2 regions of the Paenibacillus sp. OAE614 genome follow, and region 2 is predicted to be linked to the other one. Evidence: riboswitches for the same ligand, from Rfam matches in the RefSeq annotation. Region 2 holds a riboswitch; the other holds the start of a gene.

Region 1 (3,416 bases), 5.4 Mb from region 2:
ATCGCTTCGCCTGCGCCGCTGACCCAGGACGCCTGGAAATATACGTCGCAGAATCAATATGCGCTGAACGTGTATTACCGCGGCAAGATGGTCCTTAAAGAAATGGAGACGCTGACCGGCGCCCAGACCATGAAGAAAATCATGTCCACCTATGCGAAGAAATACCGTTTCGAACATCCTGCCACGGCTGATTTTCAAAAGGTGGTCGAGCAGGTAACCAGCAAGTCGTGGCAGACCTTCTTCGATCAATATGTATACGGCAGCCAAATGGCCGATTTTTCGGTCGACGAAATTACGGTGCGCAAGGATAAGGATTCGGCGCAGCCCCGGTACGATTCTTTGGTGAAGGTCAGCAAAAAGGGCGGCGATCTGCCGCAGGTGCCGATTCTGTTCACGTTTACGGACGGGCATCAGATCAAAAAGGTTTGGGACGTAAAAAACGCCAGCACCCAGTTCAAGCTGACATACAGCTCCCCGCTGGCCTGGGCCATGATCGATCCCGGCTATACGATCGTGCTGGAAAACAAACATGTGAACAACTACCTGAAGGCGGACATGGATCATAAAGTGCTCCTCCGCTGGAACGTAAGCATTACCAAGCTGATTGAAACCCTGCTTGGAAGTCTGTCCTGGTGAGGTGAGAGCAGTGAAATCCTATATTGTTAACGGTTGGAAAAGCGTCAAAGACCAATTTTATGTCATGATCATCATGTTCCTGTACCAGCTGCTCTGGGGCTACTTCCTGTACCGTCTGATCGATTCGGCGGTTGTGCCGCTGCTGATGCGGTATCCCGATCCCCCGCCGACCGAACTCAGCCAGGTCCTCTATTATGTGGAGGGACAAATGAGCTTGACCCAAAGCAGCACCGTGCATACCTATCTGTGGGTTCTCCTGGGAATGGTCGCCCTCCGCATGCTGCTGACCCCTTTTATCCACGCGGGCATCTTCTACGGCCTGCACCGGGAGCATCAGGGGGAACGCGGACTGTTTTTCTTCCAGGGTATGAAGCTGCACGGCAAAACGGTGTTTCTTTTTCACCTGATCGAATGGGTGCTTATCGCCGCTCCGTTATACTGGATGATCCCGAAGATGTATCCAATCCTGCTCAGCGCGATCCAAAACCATGCCCAGCTGCTTCACTGCATCCCGTACATTGCAGTCTGGCTTCTGTACTGCTACATCGTCCATCAGATGATTCTGTTCATGCAGTTTGGCAAAACCGGTGGAACCAGCATGTTCTCCTCGCTCTGGATCTGCCTGCGAAGCGCGCTGCCGGTCATCGGCATATCCGTTCTGCTGGGCGCGGTCAGCCTGCTCTTGTATGGCATTACCAGCAGTGTCTCTCTGATCTGGGCAGGGCTTGCCACTCTGATTATCCAGCAGGGCTATCATATGGTCAGCTGTATCTTTAAATTATGGAATATCTCCTCCCAATATGATTTGTGGCATCAGCAAATGAACCGTACGAAAAAAAATATTTCGGAATAGTTAAAATTTTGTCATCACTTTAATCCGCTGATAAAAGAAGAACCCCGTCTCTTTCTGTTGAAAAGAGGCGGGGTTTTTGTTGTAAAATGATTGTTAACCATTTGCCAAAGTATAAATCCTCTGTTAAAATAATCCGAGTACGAACTTAGTAACAACTTTGTAATCTTTGCTGTAACGATTTTGACTTTGCTGTAACTGATTTCATCATTTGTCCGTTCATTTGATTGGTATGTAGGATTATAGGTAACTTGTCAGCATGTCCATTTCCGGTGCAATCATCACGAGCCGAATTCCCAGGCACCAGGAAGCGGGGGATCCAATTTTGGGTGAATTGATCTCGCTACAGAGGGATCATAGGGGACCTTCTACCGAATCCTTAAGCTAACCTCGCAGGCATTGGAAGGGGTTTATTTTTTTGAAGAAGAAGTTGGCAGCCGCAGCGCTGGGCCTTACACTTGCGTTCTCCATGGGCACCGGCAGCGTATTTGCGGATTCATCTCTGAATCACATCGTTAACAACACGATCGGCGTTTCTTACAAAACCGGCGGGACAACTACGAACGGCTTCGATTGCTCCGGTTTTACCCGTTACGTGTACCAAAAGCTGGGGTTAACCCTCCCGCGTCAATCCGCTGCGCAGTATAAAACAGGTACCGCTGTTTCCAAAAGCCAGCTGAGAGCAGGAGACCTGGTTTTCTTTAACACCCTAGGCGCAGGCGTTTCCCATGTCGGCATTTACATCGGCAACGGAAAATTCGCGCACGCGTCCTCTTCGAAAGGCGTTACCATCAGCAAACTGAGCCAAAGCTACTACGCCAACCGCTACGTTGGCGCCAAACGGGTCATGAGTACGGCCAAATACCAAGCTGCGGTTTACAATTGATTATCTCTCGAAAACAATGCATATCCAGAACAACCCGCGCCGCTGATTTTTGCCGAAATCGCCCCGCGGGTTTGTTGTTACTTATTAGACGTAAGAACCACCGAAAAGGTAACAGCATTTCAAAAAAATTTTTTAAACGAGTAAATCCACGATTTTCTCCTGTTTTTTCCACCCTTGTCATTTCTTTTACCCACTCGTCCAACAAATAAACATCATTTCCTATAAATTTTCCTACAAATCTTCTTTTTCTGTTAGAAACAATTGCCAAAGTCCGATTCCTTTGTTACAATAGTCCCAGCGATAGTAACAACTTTGTAATCTTTACCTGACACAAAGTTGCGAACGAATAAGAAGTAACAGGGAATTATACATAGTGTAAAAAGTTCATGCCGAATTTCCTCACACTAAGGAAAGCGGGGGAACCAGTTATGGGTGAATTGATCTTGCTCCAGAGGGATCATAGGGGGCCTTCTACCGAATCCTTAAGCTAACCTCGCAGGCGCCGGAAGGGGTATTTTACTTGAAGAAGAAGCTTGCAGCAGCAGTCATGAGTTTCGCCATTGTGCTCACGGTCGGCACAGGAAGCGCTTTCGCAGATTCCAAGATGGATAAAGTGATCGACAGCGCGATCGGAACCAAGTACAGAACGGGCGGAACCACAACAAGCGGATTTGACTGCTCGGGATTTACAATGTACGTATTTGATCAATTGGGCATCGATCTGCCCCATCAGTCTGGTTCCCAGTTCAGCATGGGTTCGGCCGTATCCCGCAGTGATCTGAGAGCAGGCGACTTGGTATTCTTTAATACATCGGGAGCCGGAGTATCCCATGTCGGAATTTACGTCGGCGACGGAAAATTCGCACATGCCTCCACTTCTCGCGGTGTGATCATCAGCTCTCTGAGCGACAGCTACTACGTCAACCGCTACGTTGGCGCCAAACGAATCATGAGTACGGATAAATACAAAACCGCCGCCGTCGATTCCGAGGACGTAGATGACGTCCAGTAATGCAGGTAAAGCAAGGGTACGAGATCCCGTAG
Region 2 (3,416 bases):
AAAACCACCTTTGCTGTGCTTTCCAATGCTTTTCGAACAGCTGCGATTTGCAGTAAAATCTCGGAACAATCACGTTCATTTGAAGCCATTTCTTTGATTGATCGAACATGTCCCTCGATCCGAGCAAGCCGATTGACGACGGCCTTCATATTTTTATGCGTATGAGAATGTGTATGAGTAACAATATGAGTATGTTCCCCACCAGTACCGTGATCATGTTCAGTCATGTCTCAACCCCCTTTCTGCAAATTATAACCCCCATAGGGGGATGATAACAACAATCGGGATCCAGGTTCACGTTTGCAGAAATGGATAGAAAAGCAAATATTACATGAATTATGTCTTCACTAAACTCTGCCTGCAGCAGAGTTTTTTGGTTTTAACAATAACCAATAAGTCCGGGAAACCTTCACAAGTTCTTCATAAGTTTTAGGTAGAATGTTTGGGAGCTGAGGATTCAATCCAAATAAAAATATGCAAAGGTGTGTGACAAACTGTGAAAAAAGTATTCATTTTTATTAGCCTTGCAGCAATCCTGGTGCTAAGTGCGTGTGGAAACAAGGATAACGCAAACAATAATACGAACATGGACATGGGCAGCGACCATTCAAATATGGGGGATATGGACAGCATGAATCATTCCGGTTCTGGTGAGGTTCCTGCAGGGTTAAAAGAAGCTCAAAATTCCACATATAAAGTTGGAGATGAGGTTGTGATCCATGCCAAGCATATGGAAGGCATGGATGGAGCCAAGGCTAAAGTGGTCGGTGCCTATGACACGGTGGCTTATGCTGTAACGTATACTCCAACCACTGGAGGTGAACCCGTTCCCAATCACAAGTGGATTATCCAGGAGGAAATAAAGGATGCGGGTAGTGAGCCCTTGCAACCAGGAACTAAGGTGACCATTGAGGCTGATCATATGGAAGGTATGAAAGGCGCAGAGGGCACCATTGACTCTGCTGAAAAAACAACGGTGTATATGGTTGACTACACGCCAACTACGGGAGGAAACCCCATTAGGAATCATCAATGGGTAGTCGAAAGTGAGCTTTCTAAATAGAGTTTTTTTAGCAAGTGAATGATGTTGAGTGGCACAAGACGGTGAATTCCTTTCTCCTTATGCACGTTATATGACTGATACTGTAAATATTGGACATGGGCAGCGTTATGACGTGTTATCGACAAGCTCAATGAAGATCGTGGTTCGACTGTGTACTGACGGATAAATAGCTTTAGCCGATCTTGCAATGCCAGATCGGTTTTTTTGTTTGGCGTCCATATGATTATTTGCCTTGGTTTTTCTGTTGCTCGGAATCAATCCTTTACAAAATTGTTATTTTTTCTTGCTTAACATGTTCCGTTACCAAGACAAGGACCTCGATTTCGGGAATAGAAATCGACAAACTTTACTCAGCTTCGCTGAACTTCCATTAAATCCAACAAATATCAGTGAAAAAGTTACGGTTAATGGGAATCTATTAATTAGGCATTGACAAAAAATCTGATTATATACTACATTATGTAGGGTTACATTTTTTTAATAATTATTGCCGAATTTCTTGATACTGAAAACGGGGGAACCATTTTTGGGTGAAATATTCTCATTGAAGAATAGAGGGAACCTTCTACCGAACCCTTAGCTAACTCCGTAGGCATCGGAAGGAGAACTACATAGTGAAGAAAGTAATTTTGTCATTGATAGGTGCGGCCATTGTTTTTTCAGCAAGTGCAACCAGTTCCTTTGCCAGCTCCGTTAAACTCGAAAGTGAGGTGGATAAGGTCGTAGGCACTCCTTATCAGTGGGGCGGCACAACAGTGGCTGGTTTTGACTGTTCCGGTTTTATTTTATACATATTTGATAAATTCAATTTAGATTTACCCCGCACATCTAAAACACAGGCTCAAGTCGGAACTCCAGTAGATCGTGAAAACCTTAGAGCAGGAGACCTGGTATTCTTTAATACGGACGGTACGGGAATATCTCACGCGGGTATTTATATCGGCAATAATGAGTTTGCACACTCTTCAAGCAGTAAAGGCGTTACCATTAGCAAATTATCGGATTCATATTATAAAAATCGGTATGTTACAGCACGCCGCGTCTTGAGTCAACAAAGTTACCTGAAAATGATCAGCGAAATTTGATCTAGTCGAGATAAGCCACCTAAATCAAAAATGAAAGCACCGGCTGAAGTCAGCCGGTGCGTTTTGTTGTTTATTCAGGTACGTTGTTCACATTGGGATCAGGCGTATAATTATTTTGATAATCATCATACATCACATCAGTTACCATTCCAGCGGACGCGTGGTGTAAATCGTGGCAATGGAACATCCATTCACCGGGGTTGTCAGCTTCAAAGGCAACTTCATACGTTTCGCCAGGTTTGACGTTCAGCGTGTCTTTCATGATCGGAGATCCTTGAACTGGCTTGCCATTCTTGCTCAAGACTTGGAAGAAATGGCCGTGTAGGTGCATCGGGTGATCGTCCATTTTGGATTGATTTACAAAGGTCACCTTTACCTTATCTCCTCTTTTTACTTTGATTGTATCCGTATCCGGAAAAACCTTTCCATTGATCGTGTAAACCATTTCTCCATTTCTCATTTCGGTATTCAGATTCATTGTCACGTCTTCATCAAAGGTTTGATCCAAAGAAAATGCGGACGCAGACATGCTTCCGTACTCCTCCAGATCAAAATCGGGAAGTTCTTTGGATGCATCGGAAGGGTCGGGTTTCGCATTGGAACCTTCGTATTGAATCATGGCTCTCATATTTTGTGCTCGACTATCCTTAGCGTGTTCTTCAAGTAACCAGATTCCGGGATGATCTGTGTTAAATTCAATGTCATATCGTTCACCGGGAGCAATCGAGACGAATTGATCCTTGATCACAGCCGGGTCATTCACGGGCTGCCCGTCGGATGCAACAACCTTAAAAGAATGACCGTGTAAATGCATCCGGTGCGTGATGTAGCCGGCGTTAATCAACCGAAGTTTTACTTTTTCACCCTCTTTAGCGGTAAGCTTATCGATCGCATCACCTGTTTTTCCGTTGATCGTATAAAGGTCATACATACTCATATCATGTCCTGCCATTTTCATCCCACCGTTATCCATGTTCATATCTCCAGAACTCATCCATTCATCGAGCACAAGGGTGTAATCGCGGTCAGCTGTATCTTGGGGATCTTCGACAACAAGAGAACCATACAAGCCTTTGTCCACTTGATTCACACTGTCTTGATGTGAGTGGTACCAATAAGTACCCGGTACGGTGGCTTTAAATTCATAGGTGAAGGTCTTTCCGGGTTCGACAGCATCTTGTGTGACTCCTGGAATTCCGTCCATGTTGTTGGGAACCGGATAGCCGTGCCAATGGATGGAGACAGGCTGCTTGAGGTTATTTTTCAAG

What was found. Region 2 has a riboswitch for cyclic di-AMP ahead of ABIE48_RS06795 (C40 family peptidase). Riboswitches for the same ligand answer to the same signal wherever they lie in the genome.
Region 1: linked by a shared signal. The riboswitch ahead of ABIE48_RS31125 (C40 family peptidase) and the one ahead of ABIE48_RS06795 (C40 family peptidase) in region 2 are both predicted to bind cyclic di-AMP.

What each region holds. Positions count from the first base shown of each region.
Region 1 is NZ_JBEPOD010000001.1:6,792,284-6,795,699, forward strand. It holds gene ABIE48_RS31115 (M1 family metallopeptidase) at 1-636, shown strand, start outside; gene ABIE48_RS31120 (hypothetical protein) at 647-1,489, shown strand; cyclic di-AMP (ydaO/yuaA leader) riboswitch at 1,763-1,900, shown strand; gene ABIE48_RS31125 (C40 family peptidase) at 1,905-2,372, shown strand; cyclic di-AMP (ydaO/yuaA leader) riboswitch at 2,750-2,889, shown strand; gene ABIE48_RS31130 (C40 family peptidase) at 2,893-3,384, shown strand.
Region 2 is NZ_JBEPOD010000001.1:1,383,685-1,387,100, forward strand. It holds gene ABIE48_RS06785 (metal-sensing transcriptional repressor) at 1-227, opposite strand, end outside; gene ABIE48_RS06790 (YdhK family protein) at 497-1,063, shown strand; cyclic di-AMP (ydaO/yuaA leader) riboswitch at 1,542-1,673, shown strand; gene ABIE48_RS06795 (C40 family peptidase) at 1,678-2,148, shown strand; gene ABIE48_RS06800 (multicopper oxidase family protein) at 2,219-3,416, opposite strand, start outside.